2 regions of the Stenotrophomonas sp. CCNWLW162 genome follow, and region 1 is predicted to be linked to the other one. Evidence: riboswitches for the same ligand, from Rfam matches in the RefSeq annotation. Region 1 holds a riboswitch; the other holds the start of a gene.
What was found. A riboswitch is a leader RNA that binds a small molecule or an ion and turns the genes downstream of it on or off. The one in region 1 is predicted to bind thiamine pyrophosphate.
Positions count from the first base shown of each region.

Region 2: linked by a shared signal. The riboswitch ahead of V9K93_RS17630 (TonB-dependent siderophore receptor) and the one ahead of thiC (phosphomethylpyrimidine synthase ThiC) in region 1 are both predicted to bind thiamine pyrophosphate.

Region 1 covers NZ_JBBCBL010000002.1:44,514-51,850, reverse strand. The annotation lists gene ggt (gamma-glutamyltransferase) at 1-1,399, shown strand, start outside; gene V9K93_RS05300 (BCCT family transporter) at 1,945-3,522, opposite strand; TPP riboswitch at 3,769-3,870, shown strand; gene thiC (phosphomethylpyrimidine synthase ThiC) at 3,953-5,797, shown strand; gene V9K93_RS05290 (ion channel) at 5,931-6,602, shown strand; gene V9K93_RS05285 (winged helix-turn-helix domain-containing protein) at 6,862-7,337, shown strand, end outside.
Region 2 covers NZ_JBBCBL010000007.1:120,171-127,507, forward strand. The annotation lists gene V9K93_RS17615 (XVIPCD domain-containing protein) at 1-988, shown strand, start outside; gene V9K93_RS17620 (glycine zipper 2TM domain-containing protein) at 1,235-1,642, shown strand; gene V9K93_RS17625 (phosphotransferase enzyme family protein) at 1,772-2,896, shown strand; TPP riboswitch at 3,006-3,101, shown strand; gene V9K93_RS17630 (TonB-dependent siderophore receptor) at 3,172-5,361, shown strand; gene pnuC (nicotinamide riboside transporter PnuC) at 5,370-5,939, shown strand; gene V9K93_RS17640 (hypothetical protein) at 6,048-6,464, opposite strand; gene V9K93_RS17645 (Dyp-type peroxidase) at 6,570-7,337, opposite strand, start outside.

The DNA of each region.
Region 1 (7,337 bases):
CAACGGCTCGGGCCGCTCGCCGAAGTCGCTCACCCTGGCCGAGTTCCAGCGCCGTGGCCTGAAGGACATCCCGGCCACCGGTCCACTGCCGGTGTCGGTACCGGGCGCTGTCGACGGCTGGTTCGCACTGCACGACCGCTTCGGCCGCAAGCCGATGGCCGACAACCTGGCACCGGCCATCCGCTACGCCCGCGACGGTCACCCGGTGGCTGAAGTGATCGCCTACTACTGGGACCGCTCGGTGCCCAAGCTGTCGCAGTACCCGGGCTTCAAGGAACAGTTCACGATCAACGGCCACGCCCCGCGCAAGGGCGAGATGTGGAAGAACCCGAACCTTGCCGACACCCTGCAGAAGATCGCCGACGGCGGCCGTGATGCCTTCTACAAGGGCGACATCGCCCACACCATCGGTGACTACTTCAAGAAGAACGGCGGCTACCTGAGCTACCAGGACATGGCCGACCATCATGGCGAGTGGGTCGAGCCGGTCAGCAGCAACTACCGTGGCTACGACGTGTGGGAACTGCCGCCGAACAGCCAGGGCATCGCCGCGTTGCAGATCCTCAATGTGCTGGAAGGCTACGACTTCTCGAAGATTCCGTTTGGTTCACCGGAGCATGTGCACCTGTTCGTTGAAGCGAAGAAGCTGGCCTTCGCCGACCGCGCGCGTTTCTACGCCGACATGGCGTTCCAGCCGGCACCGGTGCAGAAGCTGATTTCCAAGGAGTACGCCGCGCAGCGCCGCGCGCTGATCTCGATGGACAAGGCGTTGAAGGAAGTGCAGCCGGGCACGCCGAAGCAGTTGGAGCAGGGCGACACCATCTACATGACCGTGGCCGATGCCGACGGCATGATGGTGTCGTTGATCCAGTCCAATTATCGCGGCATGGGCAGCGGCATGGCGCCGCCGGGGCTGGGCTTCATCCTGCAGGACCGTGGCGAGATGTTCGTGCTGCAGAAAAATCATCCCAACGGCTACGCGCCGGGCAAGCGCCCGTTCCAGACCATCATTCCGGCCTTCATCACCAAGGGCGGCAAGCCGTACGCGAGCTTCGGCGTGATGGGGGGCGCGATGCAGCCGCAAGGCCACGCACAGATCGTGATGAACCTGGTGGACTTCGGGATGAACCTGCAGGAAGCCGGCGATGCGCCGCGCATCCAGCATGAAGGCTCGACCGAACCGACCGGACAGGCCACGGCAATGAGCGATGGTGGCGAAGTGAATCTTGAAACCGGCTTCCCGTACGAGACGGTGCGTGCGTTGATGCGCAAGGGGCATCGCATCGTGTTCGCCGATGGTCCGTATGGCGGGTACCAGGCGATCATGCGCGATCCCGAGACCGGGGTGTATTACGGTGCGTCGGAGAGTCGAAAGGATGGGCAGGCGGCGGGGTATTGAGGTTTCCCGGCCACCGGGCTGAGCCCCCTCTGCGGAGGGTTCAGAAGCGGGATCGCTTGTTGGGTCGGGCGGGTGGGCTGGTCGGGGGACGCCGCAAGTACGTCCTTGTAGGCTTGGCAGCCGCATCCATGCGGCTGACACCCCCGCCCAGCCCACCCACCCGACCTCTGACAGTTTCCTGCGGCCGCCACCGCAGGAAGAGAAAGAAGAAGATCAAAAGCAAAGGCGGCAACAGCCACGTGCTGACGGTTGGGGTCGGATCCGTTTTCCGTAGGAAAACGGATCCGACCCCTTCTTGTTTTCCGATACACCTTCATCCACGCATGGCGTGGATCTACTGCCGTCACCGGGAAATTGTCGGAGGCGGGGAGGGGGCCGATGGCGGGACCGTCCACGGCATGGATGCCGTGGCCGAGCCTACAGGGACGTACTTGCGGCGTGTCCCGCCATCGGCCCCCTCCCCGCCAAACCCTTAGCATCCCAGAGCCGCTTTTGCCGTTGCCGTGCTTGAAAAAAGCGGTGCAGCCGCAGGCTGCGAAACCCCCTCAATCCTGATCGTGCGCGCGCGCGGCCTCCGCCTGGGTTTCCTCCTGCGCCGCCATCTCGCGTGCGATCCACGCATCGATCATGTGCCGCTGGCGCTGCGCCTGCCGCCGCTCGCGCGTGTACTCCTGGTCCAGTACCCGGTACAGCGACACCATCACCAGCACCATCAGCAGCGCGAATGGCAACGCCGCAATCGTGATCATGCCCTGCAGTGCCTCCAGCCCGCCCGCCAGCAGCAACGCACCGGCGATCAATGCAATGCCCACGCCCCACGCTACCTTGTGCTTCCGCAGTGGCTCGCCGGCATCGTCGGTGGACATGCTGGCCAGCACCAGTACCGCCGAATCGGCCGAGGTCACGAAGAAGATCATCAGCAGCACCAGCGCAATGCACGACAGCAGCAGCGGCAGCGACATGCTGTCGAACATGGTGAACAACACCGTTTCGTATCCGCTGCCCAGCGCCTGCACCAGGTCGGCCTGGCCGAAGATCTGCATCCAGATCGCGGTGCCGCCGAATACCGAGAACCAGAAAAAGCCCAGCAGTGTCGGCGCCAATACCACGCCGATGACGAACTCGCGAACGCTGCGCCCGCGCGAGATGCGCGCAATGAACGAACCGACGAACGGTGCCCAGGAAATCCACCACGCCCAGTAGAAGATCGTCCAGTCCGCGACCCAGGTGCTGGACGAGAACGGCGACATGCGCAGGCTCATCGTCACCAGCTGGTTCAGGTAGGAGCCCAGTGTGGTGGTGAAGGTGTTGAAGATCGCACCGGTCGGGCCCAACACCAGCACCAGTGTCAGCAGGACCACTGCCAGCGCCAGGTTGAAGTTGGACAGCCACTTCATGCCACGGCCGACGCCGCTGAGGGTGGACGCCATGTACAGCACGAATGCGACTGCGATGATGCTCAGCTGCAGAGGAATGCCCGCATGCAGGCCGAACACGCGCTGCACGCCCGCGGCGATCTGCACAGTGCCGAAGCCCAGCGCGGTGGCCACGCCGACCGCGGTGGCCACGACCGCAGAGATGTTGACCACGCTGCCGATCCAGCCGCGGTGGTGGCGACCGATGATCGGCTGCAGCATGTCGCTGACCTGGCCGCGACCGTTGCGGTTGAACTGGAACCAGGCCATCGCCAGGCCGATAAGGGCGTAGATCGCCCACGGGTGCAGCCCCCAATGGAAGAACACGTAGCGCATCGACGCACGCGCCGCGTCCATGCTCTCGGGAGCGAGGCCTTCAGGGGGCTTGCTGAAATGCGAGATGGGTTCGGCCGCACCCCAGAACACCAGGCCGATGCCCATGCCGGCAGCAAACAGCATCGACATCCAGCTGGCGCGGGAGAATTCGGGCTCGGCGTCCTCGCCACCGATTCGCAGGTTGCCGAAGCGACCGAAGGCCAGGTACATGAGGAACGTCAGCGCAAGGAATACGACCAGCAGGTACAGCCAGCCGACGCTGCGGATGACATCGGCCAGCGCCGATTGCACCACGGTATTGAAGGGCCCCGGTGCAACACCGGCAAGCAGCACCAGCAGTAGAACCAGCGCGATGGAAACGCGAAACACCATGAAGGAGCTTCTCCGATCAAGGGATTGAGGGGAGCGAGCAGAGCTTGCTGCGAGGGGGCCGGCGGCATGCAGCACGAGCCGGGCAGGGGCCGCGAAGACGGCAACGGAAACACCGGCTGCAGCGGCACGATGCGCGTGCACGTTACTGAATGCGATGTCACGGTTCTGTTAATGCCGATGGAGCAGCGCCACGCCATGCGTGGATGAATCGCCAGGAGATGCAGTGGTTTCTATGCTCTAATGCATGCCAAGAAGCGGGGGTACCGCGGCCTGGTGGCCACGGTTGAGACAGTCCCTTGGAACCTGATCCGGCTCATACCGGCGTAGGGAAGCTTTGCAGTGCAGCCGTGCCCGGACTCCGCCCAAGGACCGTCCGCGCGCGGCAGCAGTGCGCCGCCGCTTCGTCCCTGACCTTTCTGGACGATGCCCGATGAACGCACAGCTCTCCGCCCTGCAGCAACAGGCCCAGCAACTCTCCGAATCCGTGACCCGGCCGATTCCCGGTTCGCGCAAGATTCACGTGCCCGGCTCGCGCCCGGACCTGCTGGTGCCGATGCGCGAGATCGCGCTGACCCGCACGCCGACGCTGTTCGGTGGCGAAGAAAATGCACCGGTCACCGTCTATGACACGTCGGGCCCGTACACCGATCCGGAGGTGCGCATCGATCTGTCGGCCGGTCTGCCGGCGCTGCGGCGCGGTTGGGTGGAGGAACGTGGTGATACCGAGCAGCTCGACGGCCTGAGCTCGTCGTTCGGCCGCGACCGCGAGCATGACCCGAAGCTTGATGCGGTGCGCTTCCCCGCGCGCAGCCTGCCACGCCGTGCGCGCGCAGGTGCCAACGTCACCCAGATGCACTACGCGCGCCGCGGCATCATCACGCCGGAGATGGAGTTCGTCGCCATCCGCGAAAACCAGCGGCTGGACGCGATCCGCGATGCCGGCCTGCTGCAGCAGCACCCGGGCGAAGCGTTTGGTGCCTCGATCCAGAAGATCATCACCCCGGAGTTCGTGCGCGATGAGATCGCACGCGGCCGCGCTGTGCTGCCCAACAACATAAACCACCCGGAAAGCGAGCCGATGATCATCGGCCGCAACTTCCTGACCAAGATCAACGCCAACATCGGCAACAGCGCGGTGTCCTCGGGCATCGCCGAGGAAGTGGAGAAGCTGGTGTGGGCGATCCGCTGGGGTGGTGACACAGTGATGGACCTGTCCACCGGCAAGCACATCCACGAAACCCGCGAGTGGATCATCCGCAATTCGCCGGTGGCGATCGGCACGGTGCCGATCTACCAGGCGCTGGAAAAGGTCGACGGCCGAGCCGAAGCACTCACCTGGGAGATCTTCCGTGACACGCTGATCGAGCAGGCCGAGCAGGGCGTGGACTACTTCACCATCCACGCCGGGGTGCTGCTGCGCTACGTGCCGCTTACTGCCAAGCGGGTCACCGGCATCGTCAGCCGCGGCGGTTCGATCATGGCCAAGTGGTGCCTGGCACATCACAAGGAGAACTTCCTCTACACGCACTTCGAAGACATCTGCGAAATCATGAAGGCCTACGATGTGACCTTCTCGCTGGGTGATGGGCTGCGCCCGGGCTGCATCGCCGATGCCAACGACGCCGCGCAGTTCGGTGAGCTGGAGACACTGGGCGAACTGACGAAGATCGCCTGGAAGCACGACGTGCAGACCATGATCGAAGGCCCAGGCCATGTGCCGATGCAGCTGATCAAGGAGAACATGGACAAGCAGCTGCGCGAGTGTGGTGAAGCGCCGTTCTATACGCTGGGCCCGCTGACCACCGATATCGCACCCGGCTACGACCACATCACCAGCGCGATCGGCGCGGCGATGATCGGCTGGTTCGGTACCGCCATGCTCTGCTACGTGACGCCGAAGGAGCATCTGGGCCTGCCCAACCGCCAGGATGTGCGCGACGGCATCATGGCCTATCGCATCGCCGCGCATGCGGCCGATCTGGCCAAGGGCCATCCGGGCGCGCAGGTGCGCGACAACGCGTTGAGCAAGGCGCGTTTCGAATTCCGCTGGGAAGACCAGTTCCACCTTGGCCTGGATCCTGAGAAGGCCAAGGAATTCCACGACGAGACGCTGCCCAAGGACGCGCACAAGCTGGCCCACTTCTGCTCGATGTGCGGTCCGCACTTCTGCTCGATGAAGATCACCCAGGACGTGCGCGAGTACGCAGAGTCGGGCATGAAGGAAAAGTCGGAGGCGTTCCGCGCCGCGGGTGCCGAGGTCTACCACCAGAGCTGATCCCGAGCGGGTAGCGCCCGGCCATGCCAGGCGACGCGGTGGTCCAGGAAAGCCGCCGGGCATGGTCCGGCGCTACCGGAGCCTCACATCCGTCCCGGTTATCCTCCGCCCATCACCCCGGGGAAGGGACGCCATGCCTGTTGCCTTGACTACCCGCTGGCTGGCCATCGCCCGCCGCATTCCGTCCGCCTGGCTGCTGGGCGCACAACTGCTGGCGGTGCTGTTGTATCCGGCGCTGGATGACACCGCCAGTGGCCGTGCGGCACTGGGCATGTTCGGCATGGCGGTGCTCGGCCTGGCGTTGTGGGTGGTGCAGCGCAGTCCGCTGGGCACCTGGTTGGCGCTGCTGTTGGCGATCCCTGCAGTGGTGTTCTCGCTGGCTGGGGCGCTGCTGGACCGTAGCGCCTTGCTGACCACCGCACAGTTGCTGGAGAGCCTGCTGTACTTCTACACGGCCGGGGCGTTGATCGCCTACATGCTCCAGGACCATAAGGTCACGCGCGATGAACTGTTCGCAGCCGGCGCAACGTTCACGTTGCTGGCCTGGGCATTCGCCTTTGCTTTCTCTGTGTGCCAGCAGTGGTATCCGGGCAGTTTCCAGGGCACGGGCGGGGGGGCGCAGCGCACCTGGATGGAGTTGCTTTATCTGAGCTTCAGCTTGCTGTCAGGGGTGGGCTTGAGCGACGTCGTGCCGCTGCATCCACAGGCACGCGCATTGGTCATGCTGGAGCAGTTTTCCGGCGTGATGTACGTGGCTTTGGTGGTTTCGCGACTGGTCGGATTGACCATGCTGAGGCGCGTTTGAAAATGAACGCCAGATAAAAATTTCGCGCCCAAAAGGGCGCGAATGGTGTTGCGAATTATGTGAATGCGTCGGCGAGAGAGAGCCTGATGTCGACCACGCGATAGGCGAGGTAACCGGCATAGGCTAGTATTCGCGCGCTTCATTGTTTTTGCGGTATGCGCCGATGCTTTGTGCGGAGTCTGGCTTTTCGCTGTTCCCAGGACGGGACGGTATCGAAGGCGAACACTGCCCGGGACCTGTCTCCACTGTGTAGCGGAAAATGAACAGCAGCGAATTCCAGCCCCCCGGATTCGATCGGATCCGGATAGGAGAGTGCACCGTCACTCTGTCCTCGCGCGAAGTCGAGGTCGTCGGTGCGCGTCGCCCGCGCCGGCTGACGCCGAAGGCGTTGGGCGTGCTGCGCGCGTTGCTGCGGCAGCCGGGTCGTGTCGTCACCCGCGATGAACTGTTTGCCGAAGTGTGGCCGGACACGCTGCCGACCAACGATGTGCTGACCCAGGCCGTCACGCAGCTGCGCAAGGCCTTCAGCAACGACGACGACAATGGTCAGGCCTATATCGAGACCATCGCCAAGACCGGCTATCGCCTGCTGGTGCCCGTGCAGGTGCTGGACGATGTCGAGCCGGTCTCATCGCTGATGCCCGATGACGAGCCCGTGGAAGTGCAGGCAGCCACTGCGGCGATTGCCGTGGTGCCTGCGCATGTGCAGGAGAAACGTCGCCGTTGGCGTCATGT
Region 2 (7,337 bases), on a different contig from region 1:
GGCGTTCGACCAGTCCGGCGTGCTGCTTGACCGCGACGCGATCCTCAAGCCCGATGCGTTGAAGGAAGGCATGATCATCGGCCTGGATACGGCCAAGACCCGCCACGAGCACTGGAACGGCATCGACCACATCGTGATGGTGGTGCGCGATCCCAACACCGACAAGCTGCTGATCAGCCAGTCCACCGGCAGCAAGGGCGTGCACACCATGCCGGTCGAGGACTACCTGAAGCAGGTGAAGGACCATCCGAACTGGAAGCTGTACGCCTCCGACCCGCTGTCCAGGGCCCGCGATCTGCTGGAGAACCGTACCCAGTCGCACGAGCAGACCCAGGGCAGGCCCGCGGCCGAGCACAAGGCAGCTGCCACGCCGCACGCCGAACTGTACAAGCAGGGCGCACACAGCGAGGGCGTGCGCAAGGTACAGGAACAGCTGGGCCACCTCGGCTATGTCGGGGCCGATGGCAAGCCGCTGGTCGAAGACGGTCGCTTCGGCCGCAACACCGACGCGGCGGTGCGCCAGCTGCAGAAGGACAACGGCCTGGTCGCTGACGGCGTCGTCGGCGCGAAGACCCTGGAGGCGATCAGGGAGGCTCGCGAGCGGCCGCTGCTGAACGACGAGCGGCACCCGCGCAATCCGCTGTTCATCCAGGCCAGCAAGGGCCTGGAGCTGATGCCGGCCGGCACCTTCAAGGATCGGCGTGCGCTGGAAAGCGCCGCCGCGGCACTGACCAAGGAGGCGCATGCCGCCGGCCTGCAGCGCATCGATTCGGTGGTACCCAGTCCGAACGGTGAGCGCTTGTTCGCCGTGCAGGGCACCATCGGCGACCCGGCCGCCATTCGCGCGGCGGTGGACACCCGTACGGCCAGCGAGCAGAGCCTGGCACTCAGCAGCGGTGCCGTCCAGGGCGCCCCGAACGTGCTGCACCAGCAGCAGGATGCCCAGCAGGAGCAGGCCCGGCAGGCCCAGAAGGCGATGGGCGTCTAAGCCCGCGGCGCCTTGGGAGAGAAGGGAGGGCCACGTCCGCGTGGCCTTTTCCCTTTCTGCCAGCTGAGCGGCCGAGGCCGCTTTCAGCCTTGCTTCATGCCGCCTGCCGCTAGATGAATGCGCAAGCCGCACGGTGGACCAGGCAATGTTCCGGCAATGTTGGAACGCCAGCGTGGACATCACGGCAGCCGGGGCGCCCCGCGCCCTCCCTGCCCAGCGTGGCATGCACCTCACAGGAGAACGAACATGCTCAGTACTTCCGCACTCAGCTTCCGTGGTCTGGCGATGGCTCTGGCACTGGTGGCCGGTGTGGCCGTGGTCAGCGATGCCAGCGCGATGTCGAGGAAGGACAAGCGCACCCTGGTCGGCGCCGTGGTCGGTGGCGTGGCCGGTAACCTGCTCTCCAACGGTGATCCCGCTGCCACTGTCGGCGGTGCCGTGGCCGGCGGCGCGATCGGCAACCTGACCACCTCCGACCGCCGCGACCGTCGTTACTACGACAATCGCCGTTACGACGACCGCTACGATCGCCGTTACGACCGTGGCTACTACCGCAGCGGCTACTACGACCGCGGTGACGACCGTCGCTGGCAGCGCGAGCGCTACTACGACAACCGCTACTACCACGACCGCGGCCGCCATCGCGGCTGGTAACCCGGCGCGGCGGTACCGCCGATGACCATGTGACTACGGGCGGGTCGATGACCCGCCCGTTTGCGTTGCGGGCGGCCATGGCGTTGAATGCGCAGCCTTGGATGTGATTTTCCCCCTTGGGGCTGCGGCATGACTTCTTCTTCCCACCGGGTGCAGGGCCTCAACAACGACGAGGTCGCTGCCGACTGGCCGCCGATCAGCACCGCAGACCTCGCGTGGCTGCGCCAGCGCTTTCCGCAGCTGGATGCGGACAGCCAGCCGCACTGGCACAGTCCTCGGCCGTTGTCGGCCGCCGCCATCGTCAATGGCACGCGCGGACCGGTGTTCATCAAGCGCCACCACCACAGCGTGCGCAGCGCCGCCTGCCTGGAAGAAGAACACCACTTCATCCTCCATCTCGCTGCCGCCGGCGTACCGGTGGTGCAGGTGCTTGCGGCAGCCGATGGCCGCACCGCAGTCGAGCACGGCGAATGGACCTTCGAGCTGCATGCCGTGGGCGTGGGCGAGGACCTGTACCGCGATGCCGTGTCGTGGTCGTTGCTGACCGATGTCGCGCAGGCCCGCGAAGCCGGCCGCATGCTGGCCCGGCTGCACTGTGCCGCCGCCAGCTATCACGCGCCACAACGCAGTACCCATCTGCTGGTGGCGCGCGACGACCTGATCCGCGCCGACGATCCGATCGCCGCGATCAAAGCCGAACTGCCCACACGACCGGGTCTGGCCCGCTACCTCGCGCGCATTCCGTGGGAAACCCAGCTTCGCCGCGACGTGCTGCCGTGGCACGCCGGCCTGGCCCAGCGCCTGCGCGACGAACCGCGGCTGTGGGCGCACAACGACTGGCATGTTTCCAACCTGCTGTGGCGCGATGGGCAGGTCAGCACCGTGCTGGATTTCGGCCTGGCCTCGCCCACCAGCGCACTGTTCGACCTCGCCACCGCGATCGAGCGCAACGCGGTGGCCTGGCTGGAACTGGAGCGCGGCCTGGAGGCGGTGCGCATCGACATCGCACTGGCGTTGCTCGACGGCTACCGCGAGGTACAGCCACTGTCGGCAGCACGCGTGCAGCTGCTGGCCGACCTGCTGCCGATGGTGCATTTCGACTTCGCACTGTCCGAAGTGGAGTACTTCGAAGGCATCACCGGCTCCACCGCAAACGCGGATGTGGCGTGGCAGCCGTTCATGCTGGGGCATCCGGCGTGGTTCCACAGCGCGCCGGGACAGGCACTGCTGCAGGCGTTGCACGCAGCGGCGTGACCCGGTTGGCGCACCGTTGGGGTCAGAGCCCTTTCCTGCGGAAAGGGCTCTGACCCCGCTGCCTGAAGGGCACCAGCTCGCAAATCCGTACCATTTGTAGTGAAATGGTGACCTGAAGCGGGGGTGCCTGGATCTGCCAGGCTGAGAGAGTCCCTTGGAACCTGATCCGGTTTGCACCGGCGTAGGGAGCTTTGAGCCGCAGCCACACCCCCGTCATGGGCCGGTGCACCTGCGCGCCGTCGCTTCGTCTCCCTTGTTGTCCGAAGACGAACCGAATGAACCGCTGCCTGCACCCCACCCTGCTCTCCCTCGCCCTTTGCGCCGCGCTGCCGCTGCACGCCAGCGAAGCCGAGGCGTCCCCCGATGCGGCTGCCACCGGCGCCGAGCGTTCGCCGACCGAACTGGCGGCGGTGCGCGTGCAGGCCGGCAAGCCGAAGGCCGATACCTCGCGCGTGAACGCCTTTGGTGGTGGTTCCTGGAAGGACACGCCGGCGTCGGTGAACGTGCTTGAGCGCGACTACCTCGACCGCCGCCAGGTGCGTTCGCTGTCCGAGCTGGCCAGCAACGATGCCTCGCTGGGCGATGCGTATGCGCCGGTGGGCTACTACCAGAACATCGCCATCCGCGGTTTCGCGCTGGACGCCGCCACCGGCTACCGCTTCAACGGCCTGTCCATCGCCGGCGAACAGCGCCTTGCGCTGGAGAACGTGCAGTCGGTGGAGATCCTCAAGGGTGAAGCCGGCTTGGCCGCAGGCGTGATGGCGCCCGGCGGCATCATCAATTACATCGGCAAGCGCCCGGCCGAAGTGCGCAGCGCCACGCTCGGCACCGATTCGGAAGGCTCGCGCTACGTCGCCGTCGATGTCGGCCACTGGATCACTCCGCGTTTCGGCCTGCGTCTGAATGCCGCATGGGACTCCAGCAATTCCTATGTCGAGCACGCCGATGGCCGTCGCAACTTCTATTCGCTGGCCGCCGACTGGCTGATCGGCGAACGCGGCAAGCTGGAAGTGGATGCCAACTACCAGACCAGTTCTCAGCGCTCGGTGTCCGGCTACCAGCTGCTGGGCGCGCGCGAGCTGCCACACGGCGTGGATCGCGAATTCCTGCTGGGCTACCAGCCGTGGCAGCGTCCGGTCGACATTGCCAGCACCAACATCACCGCGCTGCATACCTACGAATTCAACGATGCCTGGCAGTCGCGCGTCTCGGTCGGCCACAGCCGCTCGGTCATCGATGACAACGTCGCCTTCGCCTACGGTTGCTACTACGCCGCGCAGTGCGCCGATGGCAGTGTGCCGGGCAACTACTTCGCGCCCAATGGCGACTACGACGTCTACGACTACCGCAGCCCGGATGACACCCGCCGCAACCAGCAGGCCCGTGCCGAGCTGCGCGGCCGCTTCGAGACCGGCAGCGTCGGCCATGAGCTGACCATCGGTGCCGACTACTTCCGCCGCACCGTGGACAAGCGCCCGAGCGTCAACGAGTACGTGGGCACCAGCAACATCCACGATGCGCAGGTGCCGGTGTTCGAACCGTCGCCGAAGATGCCAGGGCCGTCCGCACGACGCCTGGACAGCCGCCAGACCGCGTTCTTCGCGCTGGACCGGATGAGCTTCGGTGATGACTGGCAGTGGCTGGCCGGCGGCCGCTTCGTGCGCCTGGACGAGCGTGCCTACGACAAGCGTGGTACCCCGCAGCGGCACAGCCGCCTGTCGCGTTTCCTGCCGCAGACCGCCGTGGTGTGGAAGGCCACCGACCAGCTCAATGCCTATGCCAGCTATGTGCGCGGCATCTCGCTGGGCCAGGAAGCGCCGTTCTGGACCAGCAACGCCGATACCTTCCTGCCATCGGTGCAGTCGCGGCAGCTGGAAGTGGGTGTGAAGTACATGCCGGTCGAGGCGCTGACCCTGGGCGCGGCGCTGTTCCGCATTTCGCAGCCGTACCAGTACGCCAAGCCGGACGGCAGCGATGTCGGCTACACCTTCGTCGAGGAAGGCAAGCAGACCCACACCGGCCTGGAGCTGACCGCCAATGGCCAGCTGACCGATGCGCTGCAGATCGTGGCCAGCGCCAGCGTGCTGCGGGCACGCGCGCGCGACACCGGCACGCCCGCCTATGAAGGCCATCAGCTGGTGAACGTGCCGAAGGTGCGCGCCAGCGTGCACGTGGCCTATGCGCTGCCGTTCGTACAGGGCCTGGACGTGACCGGCGGCTGGCGCTATGCCGGTGCCAATGTCGCCCGCGCCGATGGTGGTGTGCGCGCACCGGACTACTCGGTGTTCGATGCCGGCCTGCGCTTCCAGCATCGCCTGCACGAGCGTGCGGTGACCTGGAACCTGTCGGTGGACAACGTGTTCAACCGCTTCTACTGGCGCGATACCGGCAGCAGCGGCGGTGACTACTACCTGTTCCCCGGCGCACCGCGACAGGCCCGCCTGTCGGTGACGTTCGCGCTGTGAGCGGCCTGATGCTGGAGTGGGCCGCCGCGCTGTGCAGCATCCTCGGCGTCTGGCTGATGGCCAAGCGCCGGCTGGTGGCGTGGCCGGTGGGCCTGCTGTCGGTGATGCTGTATGGCCTGGTGTTCGCCGAGGCCAAGCTGTACTCGGACACCCTGCTGCAGGTCGCCTTCGGTGGCTTCCTGGTCTACGGCTGGCTCAACTGGCGGCAGCACGCCGCCGACGAGGGCAGCGTCCGCATCGTGCCACTGGCGCGCGACAAGCTGCTGCGCGACCTGGCCATCGGCCTCTGCGGTGGCGTGGCGCTGGGTGCGGCCATGCACACCTTCACCGATGCCGCGCTGCCGTGGCTGGACGCGATGCTGACCGCGCTGAGCCTGGTCGGCCAGTGGTGGCAGGCACGCCGCCACGTGGCCTGCTGGTGGGTGTGGATCGCGGTGGACGTGGTGTACGTGGGTGCGTACCTGTTCAAGTCGCTGCATGTGACCGCCGCGCTGTACGTGTTCTTCCTCGGCCTGGCCGTGTTCGGGCTGCGCGCATGGAGCGCAGCTGCGCGTGAACCGCAGGTGGCAACGCAGTAGAGCCACGCCGTGCGTGGCCGGGGTTTACCGGTTGTCGCCAACCTTGGTTGGCGCACGCCTGCCGATCAAGGTCGGCATCTACCAGGCCCATCCACGCATGGCGTGGATCTACTGGGTAAGCAGCAGGCCCAGCCGCAGCGGCTGGCGCATGTCAGCCGGTGGGGCGGCCTGCAACGGCGCGGACTGCAATGTCGCGCGCAGGTCGGCGTCGATCTGGGCGTCGCCCAGGCTGCCGAATTCGAGTTCCGAAATGCGGCCATCCGCCGCGATCCACACGCTCACCGGCAACGGCGTCGGCGTATCCGGGTGTGCCTGCATCCATTCCAGCACGCGCTGCGCCCGCGGATCCTGCTCCTGCTGCAGGCGCTGCTGCAGCTGGCCGCCCACGGCGGCGGCATAGGCCATCCAGTGTGCGGGAGCCTCCTGCGCGGAAACGCTGGCACTTCCAAGTGCGAGCGCACCGAACAGCGCGGCCAACGGCCGCCACCAGCGGCGCACGCCGGCCCTGTTTCCTGCCATGACCATCGCCAGCCTCCTGCGCTTCCATCCAACCTCTGATGGTCGGCGCGATAGATGACAGGCAGATGGCGGGCGGTAATGGCCAGCGCGTAGACCGCAGGCCTGGCGCTATCAGTCGCCCAGGTCGGCCAGCACCTTGCGCGACGGCGCGAAGAAGGTCACGCCGGTGGTGGCGGTGGAGAAGTCCAGGATGCGGTCATGCAGCGGCGCGGGATTGCCGATGAACATGCGCTCGAGCATCTTCTCGATCACCCACAGGTGGCGCGTGTAGCCGATGAAGTAGGTGCCGTACTCGCCACGGCCCGGGTTCGCGAAGGGCATGTTGTCGCGCAGGATCTCGTGCTCGCCGTCGGCATCCTCGATGGTGCACAGCGTCTTGTGCGATTTCTGCGCATCGGCCGGCGCATCATCCAGCTCGATGTTGTCGTGCTTGGTGCGGCCGATGATCGCTTCCTGCGCTTCGGTCTTCTGTGCGCGCCAGGCATCGAGGTTGTGCAGGTACTTCTGCACCACCACGTAGCTGCCACCGGCGTGCTCCGGGTCTTCCTCGCCCACGATGGTGGCTTCCGGCAGCGACAGCCCTTCCGGGTTGGCGGTGCCATCGACGAAATCGAGCAGGTCGCGGCCATCGAAATAGCGGAAGCCGGCCACGTCATCAACCGTTTCCACCGCATCACCGAACGCCATCAGCAGGTTGCGCTCGAACGCCACGATCAGGTCCATGGTGCGCGCACGGATGTGGTACAGCAGGTCGCCCGGCGTGGACACCGCGGTGTGGGTCGTGCCCTTGATCTCGCGGAACGGCGCCAGCTCACGCGGCGGCGTGGTACCCACCAGCGGCTGCCACACGCGGTGGCCAATGGCCACGTTGCAGGTGAA